3 regions of the Arthrobacter sp. 10L430 genome follow, and region 2 is predicted to be linked to each of the others. Evidence: predicted binding sites of a transcription regulator. Region 2 holds the regulator's gene; each other region holds the start of a gene.
What was found. The regulator HrcA, encoded in region 2, represses chaperone genes, less so after heat shock. The targets are predictions, from matches to a motif close to TTNGCACTCGNNNNNNNCGAGTGCNAA.
Positions count from the first base shown of each region.

Region 1: AC1DDG_RS00175 (FmdB family zinc ribbon protein) is a predicted target of HrcA. The motif match lies at 2,528-2,554, and genes of this name have one in related genera.
Region 3: groES (co-chaperone GroES) is a predicted target of HrcA. The motif match lies at 1,529-1,555, and genes of this name have one in related genera.

Region 1 covers NZ_JBFTJD010000001.1:39,741-44,910, forward strand. The annotation lists gene AC1DDG_RS00160 (AAA family ATPase) at 1-1,001, shown strand, start outside; gene AC1DDG_RS00165 (hypothetical protein) at 1,013-1,216, shown strand; gene cpaB (Flp pilus assembly protein CpaB) at 1,239-1,973, opposite strand; gene AC1DDG_RS00175 (FmdB family zinc ribbon protein) at 2,164-2,430, opposite strand; gene AC1DDG_RS00180 (5-formyltetrahydrofolate cyclo-ligase) at 2,580-3,191, opposite strand; gene galU (UTP--glucose-1-phosphate uridylyltransferase GalU) at 3,281-4,186, shown strand; gene AC1DDG_RS00190 (GNAT family N-acetyltransferase) at 4,193-4,813, shown strand; gene AC1DDG_RS00195 (hypothetical protein) at 4,925-5,170, shown strand, end outside.
Region 2 covers NZ_JBFTJD010000005.1:119,202-124,371, reverse strand. The annotation lists gene AC1DDG_RS07060 (alpha/beta fold hydrolase) at 1-869, shown strand, start outside; gene AC1DDG_RS07055 (DUF3097 domain-containing protein) at 920-1,774, opposite strand; gene hrcA (heat-inducible transcriptional repressor HrcA) at 1,987-3,000, shown strand; gene dnaJ (molecular chaperone DnaJ) at 3,059-4,186, shown strand; gene AC1DDG_RS07040 (16S rRNA (uracil(1498)-N(3))-methyltransferase) at 4,189-4,959, shown strand; gene AC1DDG_RS07035 (GerMN domain-containing protein) at 5,014-5,170, opposite strand, start outside.
Region 3 covers NZ_JBFTJD010000001.1:16,927-22,096, reverse strand. The annotation lists gene groL (chaperonin GroEL) at 1-998, opposite strand, end outside; gene groES (co-chaperone GroES) at 1,075-1,371, opposite strand; gene AC1DDG_RS00095 (hypothetical protein) at 1,591-1,992, opposite strand; gene AC1DDG_RS00090 (THUMP-like domain-containing protein) at 2,046-3,284, shown strand; gene AC1DDG_RS00085 (shikimate 5-dehydrogenase) at 3,314-4,132, opposite strand; gene AC1DDG_RS00080 (glycoside hydrolase family 3 protein) at 4,256-5,170, opposite strand, start outside.

The DNA.
Region 1 (5,170 bases), on a different contig from region 2:
ACGCCGCGAGGATCGGCGAGGCGATCCGAACGCAACTGCCCAACTATCCGATGCTCGCCGAATTCTTCACCGCGGGCGAGGAATCGTTCCGCGTCGTGGATCTGGAGCGTGCCCAGGGTCTGGTCCGCGACCATGTGATTTTCTCCCCCGGCTATGGCCGGACGCCCCACGGCCGGGCACTCCATAACTTTGGTCCGCTCTCTGCCGAGGGCGGCCGTGCCAAGTTTGCCCTGGCAATGACCCGCGCCCGCCAGTCCCTGCATGTCCTGACATGCTTCAAGCCGGAAGACCTTGACCGGACCCGGCTGGCACACGGAGCGGTGGACCTCTATGAGTTGCTTGACCGTGAAATCGCCGGCAACACCGACCTCGGGACTCCGGCTTCCCGTGCCGCGGCCAGCGAGCAGGCGCTCGGGGCCGATCCGCTCGTGGCCGACCTGGGCGACCGGCTCCGGGCACGCGGGGCCCGCGTCTGGCACCAGTACGACGGCGTCATCGACGTCGTGGCCGCTGCCGACCCCCTGAGCACAATGGGCCAGGACGAGGCCGAGATTCCGCGCCCGGTAGCCATCGAGTCTGACGGCACCGAGCAGTACCGGCAGATGACGGTCCGTGAACGCAGCAGGCTGCGCCCGCAGCTTCTGGAGCGCCTCGGCTGGCGGTATATGCCGCTGTGGACGATTGAGGTGTTCACGGATCCATCGGCGTGCGCTGACCGGATCGGCGGCTACCTCGGACTCGAGAAGCCGGCTCGTCCCGTCAGGTCCGCGGCGGGGCCGGGCTTCCTCGATGACGACGTCACAAGCCTGGGGGGATCCTATGAGCCGTCGGCGGATCAGGAGCCGTACCGGCAAGACCCGGACCAGGACTACGTCGAAGATGAGGACCGGGACGACGACGATAGGGACGACGTGGACACCCCGGATCAGGACGAGGTAGAAACCGGCGCCGAGAACGATTACGACGGTGATACCGAGGACAGGCAGGAGAGAGCGCAGTGAATCGTGATGCAGTGAATAGTGAATCCAGCCCGGGTTCAACGCCTCCCACTCCCACTGCGGCTCCCACTCCGGCGAAGCCATCGGGTCCGCTGGAACCGGGCAGCGCGGTGCCCAACAAAGCGTCTGAGGACGATCCCAGGGCCTGGGGCGACTCTGAATCCGACAACGACCATGATGCCTGGCTCAAGGAGCAGAAGCCGCCGCACTGGGGCTAGCCGTAGCTGAGTTCATGCGGTGTCACGGGCCTGGGCCCACGAGTACGAAAAAGAGTTTTCCCTGCGTTGACGCCCCCGCCAGGGCGCTTGCCTCTGCCGGGGTGGCGGCCACCACCATCAAACCGTCGGAGTCCCCGGAGCTGAGCCACTGGCCGTCCTGGCCCTCCTCGGCCGAGGTCCACAGTACGGGCACCGCCGTGGCGAGAACTTTGGAAGCCGCCTTCTGCTCATAACCACTGCCGCTGGTGAGTACGACGTTGACGAGCTGGCCGGGGGAGACGAGCCGGATTGACGAGGGGTCCGCCATCCGCAGCGGCACGGCGGCTGAGCCGGCTGGAGCGCCGGTAAGCAGGCCGGGCCCCACTAGCTGGGCGTCTGTGAAGAGTTGCCCCTTCCGGAGCGGTGCGGCCAGTTGCTTGCCATTCAGTCCCGTTGCTTCCGTAAATGTTCCAGCGGAGAGCATGGAGGGCAGAACGTTGATGGTGGCCACGTCTGTGCTGCCAAGCGTAGCCCCGGCCGGCAGGTCCCGTGCGGCGGCGAGAGCCGAGACTGTGTGTGCGGGGGCCGGGGTGAGCTGGTGGACGGCGATTCCGGCCGCCCCACAGAGCAGTAGCGCCACAGCCAGGCGGCGGTTGCGGTTCAGCCAGCCTGCCAGGCGGCCGGTCCGGGACCGCCCGGTCCGGGGCACGGCATTGCGCCGGTTGGTGCGGGCGGCGGGACGGGAGGCCCTGAGGGGAAACAATCCGATGGCTGGCATGCTGCCACGCTACGGAGCCGCCGCTCGTCAGCAACAGGTGACTGCCGCTCTATGTGGAAAACGTAAATGTGGTGGAAAACGTCCACAGGCAGGCAAGCCCCTACGCGGGAAACTGCGCTTTACTCAAAACTGCGTCTTGCACAAGACTGCGTTCTGCAGAAAACTGCGCGCTACGAAGTACGCGGTCGGCTCAGCTGGCGGCAGCGGCAGGCGCGCTCGAGGGAGCGGCGGCCGCCGGCGATGACGTGGCGGGCGACGGTGAGACCGTGCTGCCCTTGGCGTCGCGCGAGTCCGTCCGGTAAAAACCGGAGCCCTTGAAGACGACGCCGACGCTGTTGAACTTCTTGCGCAGGGTCCCCTGGCATTCGGGGCAGGACGTCAGAGTGCTGTCGGTGAATGACTGCACGATGTCAAAGGCATGGCTGCAATCCTTGCAGGCATAGGCATACGTGGGCACTGTAGATCCTCCTCTTGGACAAACGACAGGTCCAGTGCTGCCAAGTCGCCATCTCCGGGAAGATACTGGACGGAATTCCGTGCCGGAAATGGCTCCATTAGCAGTCGCAGGGCCTGAGTGCCAATTCTATCACCTTGCTGCGGTAACCATCATGTCAGTTGGACCACACCGGAGGGTGTGAGCACCGCGTCGACGGGGCGGTCAAAGCTTTCAACAGGAATGCTCGAGGCGGGCAGGAGCTCGGAATCGTAGATGACCGCGGCCCTGGGTGCGTGCACGCCGGTTGCGTCCATGGCTGCCAGGAACTTGTCGTAGTATCCGCCGCCCTGACCGATCCTGTTGCCGCTTCCGTCCACGGCCGTGGCAGGCAGGAACATCCCTGCCACATCCCCGATCGCCTCCAGACCGTGCCGTTCCCCTGCCGGTTCCTCGATGGGGGCGTACCTGCTGCGGACAAATTCGGTGGCAGGATTCCACAGGACCCAGCTGAGAGCACGGTCAGGTTCGCAGACTGGCAGCAGCACCTTGTGGCCAGCCTGGAAGAGCGCCGTTATGAGCGGGAGCGTAGGCGGCTCGAAGGCCACGCCCAGGTAGGCAGTGAATGTCGCCGGTCTGCCGGCTGCGATGCTGTCCGCCCAGGACAGCCCATGAACGGCGATTCCGGCTCCCGCGGCCGACAGGACGTCGGGCTGCATTCCCACCCGGATCTTCCGGTGCCGGGAGCGGATCTCATCCTTTGATGGCGGGGTCTCTGGTGACATGGTGCCTCATTCCTTGTCGCGCGGAATCCCGGCCGGGCCACTGCCGGAAGCATTAACCGTATGAATGTTCCCTCCGATACATTAGTCCAGTGACTTCCACTAAGCCTTCAGTCCGCAAGGCCGTCATCCCCGCTGCGGGACTCGGCACCAGGTTCCTGCCTGCCACCAAGGCCATGCCCAAGGAGATGCTGCCGGTGGTGGACAAGCCCGCCATCCAGTACGTCGTCGAAGAGGCCGTCAAGGTGGGCCTCAATGACATCCTCATGATCACGGGCCGGAACAAGCGCGCCCTGGAAGACCACTTCGACAGGGTTCCCTCGCTGGAGTCAATGCTGGAAGCCAAGGGCGACACCACCAAGCTCGAATCCATCCAGGCGGCCAGCAACCTCGGCGACATCCACTACGTCCGCCAGGGCGACCCCATGGGCCTTGGCCACGCCGTACTGCGTGCAAAGCAGCACGTCGGCTACGAGCCGTTCGCGGTACTTCTTGGCGATGACCTCATCGATGCACGGGACGAGCTGCTCAGCACCATGATCGAGGTTCAGGCCAAGACCGGCGGCTCCGTCGTCGCCCTGATCGAGGTGGAACCTTCCCAGATCAGTGCCTACGGCTGTGCCGACATCGACGAAACCGACATGAACGGTTACGTGCGGATCCGCAAGCTTGTGGAGAAGCCCGACGTCGATGAAGCGCCGTCAAACCTGGCCGTGATTGGCCGCTACGTGCTCCACCCTGCCGTCTTCGACGTCCTCGAAAAGACGGAGCCGGGCAGGGGCGGGGAAATCCAGCTCACTGATGCACTTCAGGAACTTGCCGCGGGGACCGGCGAGGGCTACGGCGTGTACGGCGTGGTGTTCCGCGGCCGCCGGTACGACACAGGGGACAAGCTCAGCTACCTCAAGGCCTGCGTCCAGCTGGCCATCGACAGCGACGACCTGGGCCCCGGCCTGCGCGAGTGGCTGCCCGAGTTCGCCGCCAGCCTGACCAAGTAACTCCCCATGAGGGTCAGCCACATCTGGCCGGTCACCCTGGAGTGCGGGGACCTTGTCCTGCGCCCTATCAGATACCGGGACCGCAGGGAATGGACAGAGGTCCGTTCACGCAACAGTGAGTGGCTGGCACCCTGGGAGGCTTCCAACCCCGCGCCGGGCGGTGCTCTCCCTGATTACCGGCAGATGGTGCGGTCCCTGAATGCCCAGGCCGCCCAGGGGACGGCACTGCCATTCGTGATCGCGGCATGGACTCCCGGCTTCCGCGACCCCGTCATCGTTGGGCAACTGACGGTCTCCTCCATCGTGTGGGGCTCTGCCATGATGGCCACGCTCGGCTACTGGGTGGATGAGTCGCGGGCGGGGCAGGGAATCGCTCCGACCGCGGTGGCCATGGCCACGGACCATTGCTTCCGCGCTCTGGGGCTGCACCGCATGGAAATCAACATCCGCCCCGAAAACGGGCCGAGCCTGCGTGTCGTGGAAAAGCTCGGCTTCCGCGATGAAGGCTACAGGCCGCGGTTCCTGCACATCAACGGCGACTGGGCGGACCACCGCACGTTTGCCTTGACTTCGGAGGAAGTTCCGGAGGGCCTTCTCAGCAGATGGCTGCGCACGAGGCCCGCCTGACAGGGACATGCCGCGACTTTTTCGTCATAAGTCCAATGATTTGAGAGCCCGGGAGCGACACACCGAGACGAATGCCACAAGAGGTCACCTATTCCTCATACGGTTTTGTGTGTGGACTTCCCTCTTAGCAGCTCAGTCATCCTTGTGGTCGCTGTTGCGCTCTGGATTGTGTGGGTTGCCCCTTACGTGCTCCGAAATGGCCGGCATCAGTTCCAGGCTGCCGGCGATCTGACGCTGGAGCCCGTCGACCACGAAACTGCAAACCCGCAAGCCGGAACGGTCCTTCATATGGCCGCCCAGCAGGAGAACCCCATGGACACCAGGAAGAGCAGCGAATCCGCAGCAGGCGTTGCGCCG
Region 2 (5,170 bases):
ATCCCAAAGGTGTGCCGGTCCTGTACCTGCACGGAGGCCCAGGCGGCTCCCTTGGAAAAGGGGGCTACCGGAAGCGACACGACCCGGCCCGGTTTTGGACCATAGGTTTTGACCAGCGCGGGTGCGGAAAAAGCCTTCCGACAGTCCAGGACGACCTCGGCCGCCTGTCCCAGAACACCACGCAGGCCCTGCTCGACGACATCGAAGCGGTGCGCGGGCACCTCGGAATCCAGAAGTGGATTGTCACCGGCGTCTCGTGGGGCAGCACGCTCGCTCTCGCCTACGCGCTCAGGCACCCTGATCGCGTACTTGGCATCGGATTGGTGGCGGTCACAACGACAAGCCGCGATGAGGTGGGGTGGATCACCGACGGCGTCGGACGTATCTTCCCCGAAGCCTGGGAGGACTTCGCACATGCCGCCAAGGCAAACCCGGGCGAACGTGTAGTGGATGCCTACGCCCGCCGGCTGGCCGGTGTGGACCGCGACGACGCCCGGTCAGCCGCCTTGGCCTGGGAGCGCTGGGAATCCACGCACATTTCCCTGGACCCGTACTGGCAGCCCGGCCCCATGTTCGACGACGAGCGCGAGCGCATGACGTTCGCGCTGCTTGTCACCCACTATTGGTCCAACGACGGATTCCTGACTGAAGGGCAGGAAATCATGCGGCGGGTTCATGAGCTCGACGGAATTCCCGGCTACCTCATTCATGGTCGCCGGGACATCAGCGGCCCTGTCATCACCGCCTGGAAGCTTCACCAGCGCTGGAAAGGGAGCCATCTCGTCATCGTCGAGGGCGAGGGGCATGGTGGTCCTGAGTCCATGAAGGCTCTAGCCCAGGCTGTCGAAGAGATCGCGGCCGGGCAATAAACGGTCTTTGGATGGGGCCGGGCGTCGAAATCGGCGGTCCCGGCAGGTCCCTAGGGCACCGTAAGGAAGTCGATGACCTCTTCCACCCGGCCCAGCAGGGCCGGTTCCAGATCGGCGTAGGTCCGAACCGCACCGAGGAGCTTTTGCCAGCCCAGGCCGATGTCTTCCTTCGTGGAGTGCGGCCAGCCAAAGGCCGCGAGGATCCCGGTCTTCCAGTCGGTGCCCCTGGGGACCACCGGCCACTGCGCGATGCCCAGAACGGACGGCCTGATGGCCTGCCAGACATCCACGTACGGGTGGCCCACAATGAGCACGTTCCCGGCCGCACCGGGCGAGGCCATGACGGCTTCTGCGATCCTGGACTCCTTGGAATCCGGGACGAGGTGGTCCACAAGGACCCCCAGCCTCCGCCCGGGACCTGGGCGGAACGCCGCAACCGCACCGGCCAGGTCGTCGATGCCGTGCAGGGGCTCGACGACGATTCCCTCCACCCGGAGGTCGTCGCCCCAGACTTTTTCCACCAGTTCGGCGTCGTGCTTGCCTTCCACCCAGATGCGGCTGGCCTTGGCAACCTGGGCACGCTGGCCCTCCACCCGGACCGAACCCGAAGCCGTGCGGGTGGCCGTGGCGGAACCTGCGCGTTTGGCCGCCGGTGCCGGCGGCATTAGCCGGATGGGCCTGCCCTCCAGCAGGAACCCGAACCCCAGCCTGAAGGACCGTGATTTGCCGCGGCGGTCCTCGAGCGCCACGACGTGCATGCCGCCGGACTTCTCCACTCGCGTCACCGCCCCGACCCAGCCGGACTGGACGTCTTCCAGCACCATTCCGCGCTCGACCGGAACCTCCGGCAAATCGTTCTTGGCGGGCGCTGCAATGTCCTGCGGGCCCCAGGTCTGGTACTGCATAGTTCACACCGCTTTGCACTAGGAAGTTGCCACCACGGGCCTGGAACCGGCCTCCGGCGGAATCTGCCCGGAATTTCGCCCGGAGCGGTACCAATGCTAACAACGGGCGGTCTCATATTAGACTTGTTAGCACTTAGGCATGTCGAGTGCTAACGATGGGTTTGTCGGGCGCCCCCTGCCCCTGCCCAGTAACGGTCGATCGGAGGTGGACTATGAGCGAGCCACGCAAGCTCGAGGTGCTGCGCGCCATTGTCGAGGACTATGTCCATTCCCGGGAGCCCGTGGGATCCAAAGCCCTCGTCGAGCGCCACCATCTTGGGGTCTCAAGCGCCACCATCCGCAATGACATGGCGGCGCTCGAAGACGAGGGGCTCATCACCGCTCCGCACACCAGCGCCGGCAGGATTCCCACCGACAAGGGCTACCGGCTCTTCGTGGACCAGATTTCGGCCGTCAAACCTCTGTCTCAGGCCGAGCGCCGGGCCATCCAGTCACTGCTGGAGGGGGCCGACGACCTCGACGACGTCCTGGACCGGACGGTAAGGCTCCTCGCACAACTGACCAACCAGGTCGCCGTCGTGCAGTACCCGCACCTGAGCCGCGCCGTGGTGCGGCACATTGAATTTGTGCAGCTCGCCCCCCGGAAAGTCCTCATCGTGCTGATCGCCGACTCCGGGAAGGTCGAACAGCGGGTCATCGACGTCGGCCAGGAACTCGGCGACGACACGCTGACCGCGCTCCGGACCCGGTTCCTCACGGGCGTCGCCGGCACGGCACTGACAATGCTGCCGCACCACCTCGCCGCTGTCGTGGCGGGCTGCGCTCCGGCGGAGCGTCCGGCCGCCGTCGCCCTGAGCAAGGCCCTGGAAGGGCTCGCGCACAGCAGCAGGGAAGACCGGATGGTCATGGCCGGCACCGCGAACCTGGCCAGGTCCAACGTGGACTTCCCGCTCAGCATCGGACCCGTTCTCGAGGCCCTCGAGGAGCAGGTGGTCATGCTTCGCCTCCTCAGCGACATGGCGCAGGACCCCCGCGGAGTGGCCGTGAGCATCGGCAGGGAGAACCCTTACGACGGACTCGCGGAGGCGTCGGTGGTTGCCACCGGCTACGGACCGGACGCCACCGCGAAGATCGGCATCCTTGGGCCCACCCGGATGGACTATCCCACCACCATGGCCGCCGTCCGTGCGGTGGCCCGCTACCTTTCGAGGATTCTCGGACCGTGACCCCACGGCCCAGTGAACCCCGCACCCCAGGCAATACAACCAGGAAGAGATACGAACTTTGAGCAGCCACTACGACGTTCTTGGAGTCTCCCCGGAAGCCACCGGAGAAGAGATCAAAAAGGCCTACCGCAAGCTGGCCCGCACCCTGCACCCGGACGTCAACCCGGGGGAGGACGCCTCGGAACGGTTCAAGGCCGTCACCCACGCCTACGAAGTGCTGTCCGACCCGCAGAAGCGCAGGGTCTATGACACCACGGGCAACGAGAACGGCACGGACAACGGCTTCGGCGGCGGCAGTTACGCCGGCCAGGGCTTCGCGTTCCAGGATATATTCGACACCTTCTTCGGAGCCGGCGGAACCTCGGGCCCGGCTTCGCGGGTGCGCAGGGGACAGGACGCCCTCATCAGCGTTCGGATCGACCTGCGTGACGCAGTCTTCGGCGCCAATAAGAAGCTGGAAGTCGACACTGCCGTCACCTGCCCCACCTGCGAGGGTTCCTGCTGCCGCGAAGGCACACACCCTGAACGCTGCGACATTTGCGGCGGCAGCGGCCAGGTTCAGCGGGCAGTGCGCTCTATCCTCGGCCAGGTCATGACGACGGCCCCCTGTGGTTCCTGCGAAGGCTTTGGCACTGTCATCAAGGACCCTTGCAACGAGTGCAACGGCCAGGGCCGCATCCGCAGCCGCCGGTCGCTGACCATCAAGGTTCCTGCGGGCGTCGCCACCGGCACGCGCATCCAGCTTTCCGGGCAGGGCGAAGCCGGCCCGGCCGGCGGTCCTTCCGGCGACCTCTACGTGGAAATCCGGGTCAACAACGACCCCACCTACGTCCGCGACGGCGACGACCTCCACGCCACGCTCAACATCCCCATGACGGCTGCGGCCCTGGGCACAGAGATGAGCCTGGACACCTTCGACGGAAAGCAGGAAATCGACGTCAAGGCGGGTACCCAGTCCGGCGAGATCATCACCCTCCGCGGCCTCGGGGTCACGCACCTCCGGGGCTACGGCCGCGGCGACCTCAAGGTGCACCTGCAGGTCGAGACGCCATCCAAGCTCGATCCGGCCCAGGAAGACCTGATGCGTCAGCTGGCCAAGCTCCGCGGCGAGCAGTTCTCCGAGGGCAAGCTCGCCGCCAGCGGCGGCGTCTTCGCGAAGCTGCGGGACCGCCTCGGTAACCTGTAGCGGTGAGCAACCCCGTATTTTTCACCGCCGCCGGAACGCTCGACGGCGCCCATCCCGGCTCGCTGTTCGTGCTGGACGGAGCGGAAGCGCGGCACGCCGTGACAGTCAAACGGCTGGCCGTCGGGGAGGCGGTCGACATCGCCGACGGTGCCGGCCGGCGCCTCACCGGGACAGTGGAGCGGGTAGCGCCGGGAGAACTGACCGTGGAGTGTTCTTCCGTCACGATTGAAGACCGGCCCGGCGTTCGCCTGGTGCTGGTCCAGGCCCTTGCCAAGGGCGACCGTGACGAACTGGCGATCGAGACGTCCACGGAGCTTGGCATCGACGCAGTCGTCCCGTGGCAGTCGGAACGTTCGATCGTGAGGTGGAAGGCCGAGCGGGCGGCCAAGGCCCACGCCAAGTGGCAGTCCGCCGTGTCCGCCGCCGCCAAGCAGGCACGGCGGGCCTGGATCCCGGAGGTGCGTGCCGCCGTCGACACCCAGGGACTGGCGGCGCATGTGGCCGACGCCGCCCTTGCTGTGATCCTCCACGAAGATGCGGTGAAGCCACTGCGCGGGGTGCTGGAGGCCTGGCGTGCGGCCGGCCTGCCGGCGGATGGCCCTCAGGAGATACTCCTGATCGTAGGGCCCGAAGGGGGCATCAGCCCGCGCGAGGTCACCAAACTGTGCAGCGCCGGCGCCGTGACCGCTCTCCTGGGACCGCACGTGCTGCGGTCGTCCACGGCCGGGCCAGCCGGCGTCGTCATCGCAAGTGATGTTTTGGGCCGCTGGTAGCGGCGGTCAGGTAGTACACGCGATCCAGCAGCAGGCGCTGTCCGGCAGCAGCTGTCAGCGGACCGCGAAGCCCCGGGTGTCCACGTTGAGTTCGTCGTCTGCCTGCCTGCGATCGATCTGCGAGACGCGGATCTCGTAGTTTCCCGGGGCCAGGTTGACCGTCAGGCCGAAGACTCCTGAAGCATCCGCCGCCGCGGCCGCGGTGGCCTCG
Region 3 (5,170 bases), on a different contig from region 2:
GCACCGTCAACGATGGTGGTGTTGTCCTTGGTGACCGTGATGCGCCGGGCGGTACCCAGCACCTCGAGGCCGACGGAATCCAGGCTCAGGCCCAGTTCCTGGGAGACAACCTGCGCACCGGTGAGCGTGGCGATGTCTTGCAGCATGGCCTTGCGTCGGTCACCGAAGCCCGGTGCCTTGACGGCAACGACGTTCAGGGTGCCGCGGATGCGGTTGACGATCAGCGTGGAGAGGGCCTCACCGTCGATGTCCTCAGCAATGATGAACAGCGGCTTGGAGCTCTCCAGCGCCTTTTCCAGCAGCGGCAGGAATTCCTGCACGGCGGAGATCTTGCCCTGGTTGATGAGGATGAGGGCGTCCTCGAGGACGGCTTCCTGGCGTTCAGCGTCGGTGACGAAGTACGGGGACAGGTAGCCCTTGTCGAACTGCATGCCCTCGGTGAGTACCAGCTCGGTCTGCGTGGTGGAGGACTCCTCGATGGTGATCACACCATCCTTGCCGACCTTGCCGAATGCCTCGGCCAGGAGCTCGCCGATCTCGTCGCTCTGGGCGGAGATGGCTGCCACGCTGGCAACCTGGGTGCCTTCAACAGGACGGGCGTTCTCGAGGAGGCGTGCGGCAACGGCTTCAACCGCGACCTCAATGCCGCGCTTGATCTGGCCCGGCGCGGCGCCGGCAGCAACGTTGCGCAGGCCTTCCTTGACCAGGGCCTGTGCCAGCACGGTGGCGGTGGTGGTTCCGTCGCCGGCGACGTCGTTGGTCTTGGTGGCTACTTCCTTGGCCAGCTGCGCGCCAAGGTTTTCGTACGGGTCATCCAGCTCGATTTCCCGGGCGATGGTCACGCCGTCATTGGTGATCGTGGGGGCGCCCCACTTCTTGTCCAGCACGACGTTGCGGCCGCGGGGACCAAGCGTCACCTTGACTGTGTTGGCGAGCTTGTCGATGCCGGCTTCAAGCGACCGGCGGGCAGCGTCGTTAAACGCAAGCTGCTTTGCCATGGTTTTGTCCTTTCAAGACAGAAACCCCGTGCTGCCGATCGGTCAGACCAGATCAGCGGCACGGGGATCCAAAGAGTTACTTTACGACGATCGCCAGAACGTCGCGGGCAGACAGCACGAGGTACTCTTCGCCGCCGGTCTTGACTTCAGTTCCGCCGTACTTGGAGTAGATAACGACGTCGCCGATGGCTACGTCGACCGGAACGCGGTTGCCGTTGTCGTCAAAGCGGCCGGGGCCAACTGCAACAACTTCGCCTTCCTGCGGCTTTTCCTGTGCGGAGTCCGGGATGACCAGGCCGGAAGCCGTGGTCTGCTCGGCTTCGAGCGGGCGGACAACAATACGATCCTCAAGAGGCTTAATAGAGACCGACACTCGGACCTCTCCTTTTCGTCAGCAAATTCATGGACAGTAAAACTGTTGCGCCTTGGCGGCAGACCGTCGTCGCGGTGCCGGCAGCAGCCAGGCTGGCAGTTCTTCATGTGTTAGCACCCTCCTAGGGAGAGTGCTAATGACGACTCTATGTAAGTGGTTAGCACTCGGTCAAGGTGAGTGCCAGAATTTCGTCCGCGGTGAACAGCCGGTGCGCTGCCGTCAGCGGTCGGTGAGGGCGTCGAACCCCACGTCTTCGCCGCCGTCGTCGTCGCCGTCCGGCGCGTTCTTGCGCTGGCGGACGAGAATGACGGCGGAGGCGGCGGCCGTGAGCGCCGAGACGATGAGGATGACAACGCCGCCGATGCGGGCCCCCGAGTACAGCTCCCGGATCTGGCGCGCCTCGTCGGTCGCGTCGTTGATGTCCTTGCCGCCCACCGAATAGACGGTGGCGTTGAAGGAGTCCAGCAGGAAGATGATCACCAGGAGCACGAGGCAGACGACGGCGACAGCGGCGCCGGCGATCAGCGCGGTGCGCGCGTACCGGGCCAGGTGCGAAAACCGGGCCGGGCCGGTGCGGCTGCGGTCAGGCTGATCGGGGCTGGGCGTTGCGCTTGGTTCCATTCAGACCACCCTATCGGCAAGCGGCCGGCGGGCACTCCACTAGGCTTGATTGCATGTCTGACGCACCGCAGGACCAGATCGCACAGCTCCTCACCGAAGAAGGATGGCAGCTGCTGGCCTCGCTGGGTCCGTACCGCGAGGACCAGTCCTTTGCGCTCAACTCAAGCCTCCGCAAGGCCGGGCACTCCCCCGACCTCGTGTCCGCAGTACTCACCCAGTCCCGGCTGCGGACCAGGGCGGAAGGAAAGTTTGGCGAGTTCGCCCGCCAGATGCTGTTCACGCAGGCGGGCCTCGAGCAGGCCACCCGGCTCAACGTGGCCGCCAGGCATGCCCAGCGCTTCGCCCAGGCGGGCGTGCGGCACGTTGCCGATCTCGGCTGCGGCCTGGGCGCGGATTCCATGGCGCTGGCGTCGCTGGACATCGCCGTGACAGCCGTGGAGGTCGATGAGACCACCGCCGCGTGCGCCACCATCAACCTCATCCCGTTTCCGCACGCCACGGTGGTGCATTCGGACGCGACGTCGGTTTCCCTCGGTGACGCGGACGGCGTCTGGCTGGATCCGGCGCGGCGCACTACATCCACATCCGGGACTAAGAGGATCTGGGACCCGGAGGCCTTTTCGCCTCCGCTGTCCTTCGTCGAGTCGCTCGCCGCATCAGGGCTCGCAGTGGGTGTCAAGATGGGCCCCGGCATGCCGCACGACTCCGTGCCGGCCGGCTGCGAGGCGCAGTGGGTCTCGGTGGGCGGCGACGTCACCGAGGTCTCGCTATGGTTCAATGCGGTGGCCCGGGCCGGGGTGCGGCGGGCGGCGCTGCTGCTCGGACCGCAGGGGGCGGCGGAACTCACCAGCGCGGAGGATTTCGGCGGCGGCCCGGCGGCTCCTGTGGGGCCCGTGGAGGGCTACCTCTACGAACCTGACGGCGCCGTGATCCGCGCCGGCCTCGTGGCGGACCTGGCCCTGCAGCTGGGCGGACACCTCGTGGATGAACATATTGCCTACATCTGTGCCCCGGCTCTCGTGGACACCCCCTTCGCCCGCGCTTACAAAGTCCTGGAGGTCATGCCGTACAGCGTGAGGGGACTCAAAGCCTGGGTGAAGCAGAACGGCATCGGCGTGCTGGACATCAAGAAGCGCGGCACGTCGGTCACTCCGGAGGAGCTCCGGAAGCAGCTCCTCCCGGCGGGGAAGGGCAGCGGGAAAAAAGCAGGAAAAAAGACGGCCACCCTGGTCCTCACCAGGATCGGTGACGAGAGAGTGACCGTCTCCGTGGAGCCGGTCCAGCCGGGCTAAGCCCTTCCAGGGCCCTACCAAAGCGTTCGCTACTGCGCGCGCACGAACGCTTCGGCGTCCCGCACCTGCTCGTCGGTGGGGCGGATGCCGGTATACAGCACGAACTGTTCCAGCGCCTGGATGGTGGCCACTTCCGCGCCGGTGATGACCTGTTTGCCGGCCGCCCGCGCCGCCTTGATAAGAGGCGTCTCTGCCGGCAGGGCCACGACATCGAACACCACCTTGGCGGCCTCGACGGCTTCGGCGGGGAAGGACAGCGAGCCGGCCTCAGGGCCACCGGCCATGCCGACCGGCGTGACGTTGATGACCAGGTCCGCCGTGGCGCCGCCGAGCTCGGCGCTCCACTGGAATCCGTAGAGACCGGCGACCGCCCGGCCGGCGGTCTCGTTCCGGGCGATGATGGTGACGTCCTTGAAGCCGGCGTCCCGCAGCGCCGCCGCGGTGGCCTTGGCCATTCCGCCGGCGCCCTTGAGCAGCACCGAGGATTCCGCGGGCACCGCGTTGCGTTCCAGCAGCTGCTCGATCGCGGTGTAGTCGGTGTTGTGGGCGGTGAGGCGGCCGCCGTCGTTGACGATGGTGTTCACCGAATCGATGGCCTTGGCCGACGGGTCCATGGCGTCGACGAGGGCGATCACGTCTTCCTTGTACGGCATGGAGACGGCGCAGCCCCGGATGCCGAGGCCGCGGACGCCCGCGATCGCCTGGGCCAGGTCGGTGGGCGCGAACGCTTTGTAGATCCAGTTCAGCCCGAGCTGGTCGTACAGGTAGTTATGGAAGCGGGTCCCGTTGTTGCTCGGCCGGGCCGAGAGCGAGATGCAGAGGGTCATGTCTTTATTCAGAATCGGCACCCCTCCATTAAACGGGCATGCTGCCGGCTGCCACCCCCGGCAGGCCGGACGGCTCGCGGAATCTCTGGTTTGTGACGCTCGGCGGCGGTCTTTCGGGACGGCAGTTTTTCGGGACGGCGGGCGTCAGGGACAGCCGGAACCCTGGCGGTAAGGTCCGACGGCGGCCGGAAGCTTGCCGGGGGCCGTCGCCTTGCCGGCCAGCACCGCCAGCAGGGCCCGGAAGGCGCCGGGCGTCCGGCCGTACAGTGCCACTTTGGTGGGTGCGGAAGACCCGGCCAGCGGCCACGGCGCGTCGAGGGCCACGGCGATGTCTCCGCCCGCAGGAGCGCCGCCGTACCCGATGAGGGTGACCAGCGGTCCTGCACCCAGCGCGATGCCCGCGTCCCTGGCAGCAGCGGCAAAGAGCGCCCTGTCCGGAGCCGTCCCGCCCGTCACCCGCAGCCGGCCAGGAACCAGCGGGCCTCGGCATTGCCCCACGAGGACCGTGACGGCCCGGGCGGACACTCTTGCCGACACGCTCCCGGCGCTGCCCGGAAGAGCGTTGAGTTGCGCCGGCTTGTTTCGTCCGCGCCAGATCATCATGGTGACCACGCGGCGGACCGCTTCGTCCAGGCGTGCCTCTGACAGCTTGCCGGCAGCAACAGCAGAGACAATCGCCGTGTGGGCCGCATTGACGTCGGCGGGCATCAGCAGCAGGTCAGCGCCTGCGGCAAGTGCGGCCGGGGCTGCCGAGCCGCGCGGGTACCGCGCGCTCACGGCCCCCATGTTCAGGGCGTCCGTGACGGCCACTCCCTTGAACCCCATGGCCCGCAGCGCCGCATAACTGGCCGGCGAGAGCGACGACGGGACGCCCGGTTCGAGGGCCGGCACAGCGATGTGTCCGGCCATGATCATTGGGGACCCGGCGGCCACAGCCGCCTGGAAGGGCTTCCAGTCCCTGGCCTTCAGCTGCGCCACCGTGGCCTTCTGGACGGGCAAATCCTTGTGTGAGTCCACCGTCACGGAACCGTGCCCCGGAAAATGCTTGACTGCGGACAG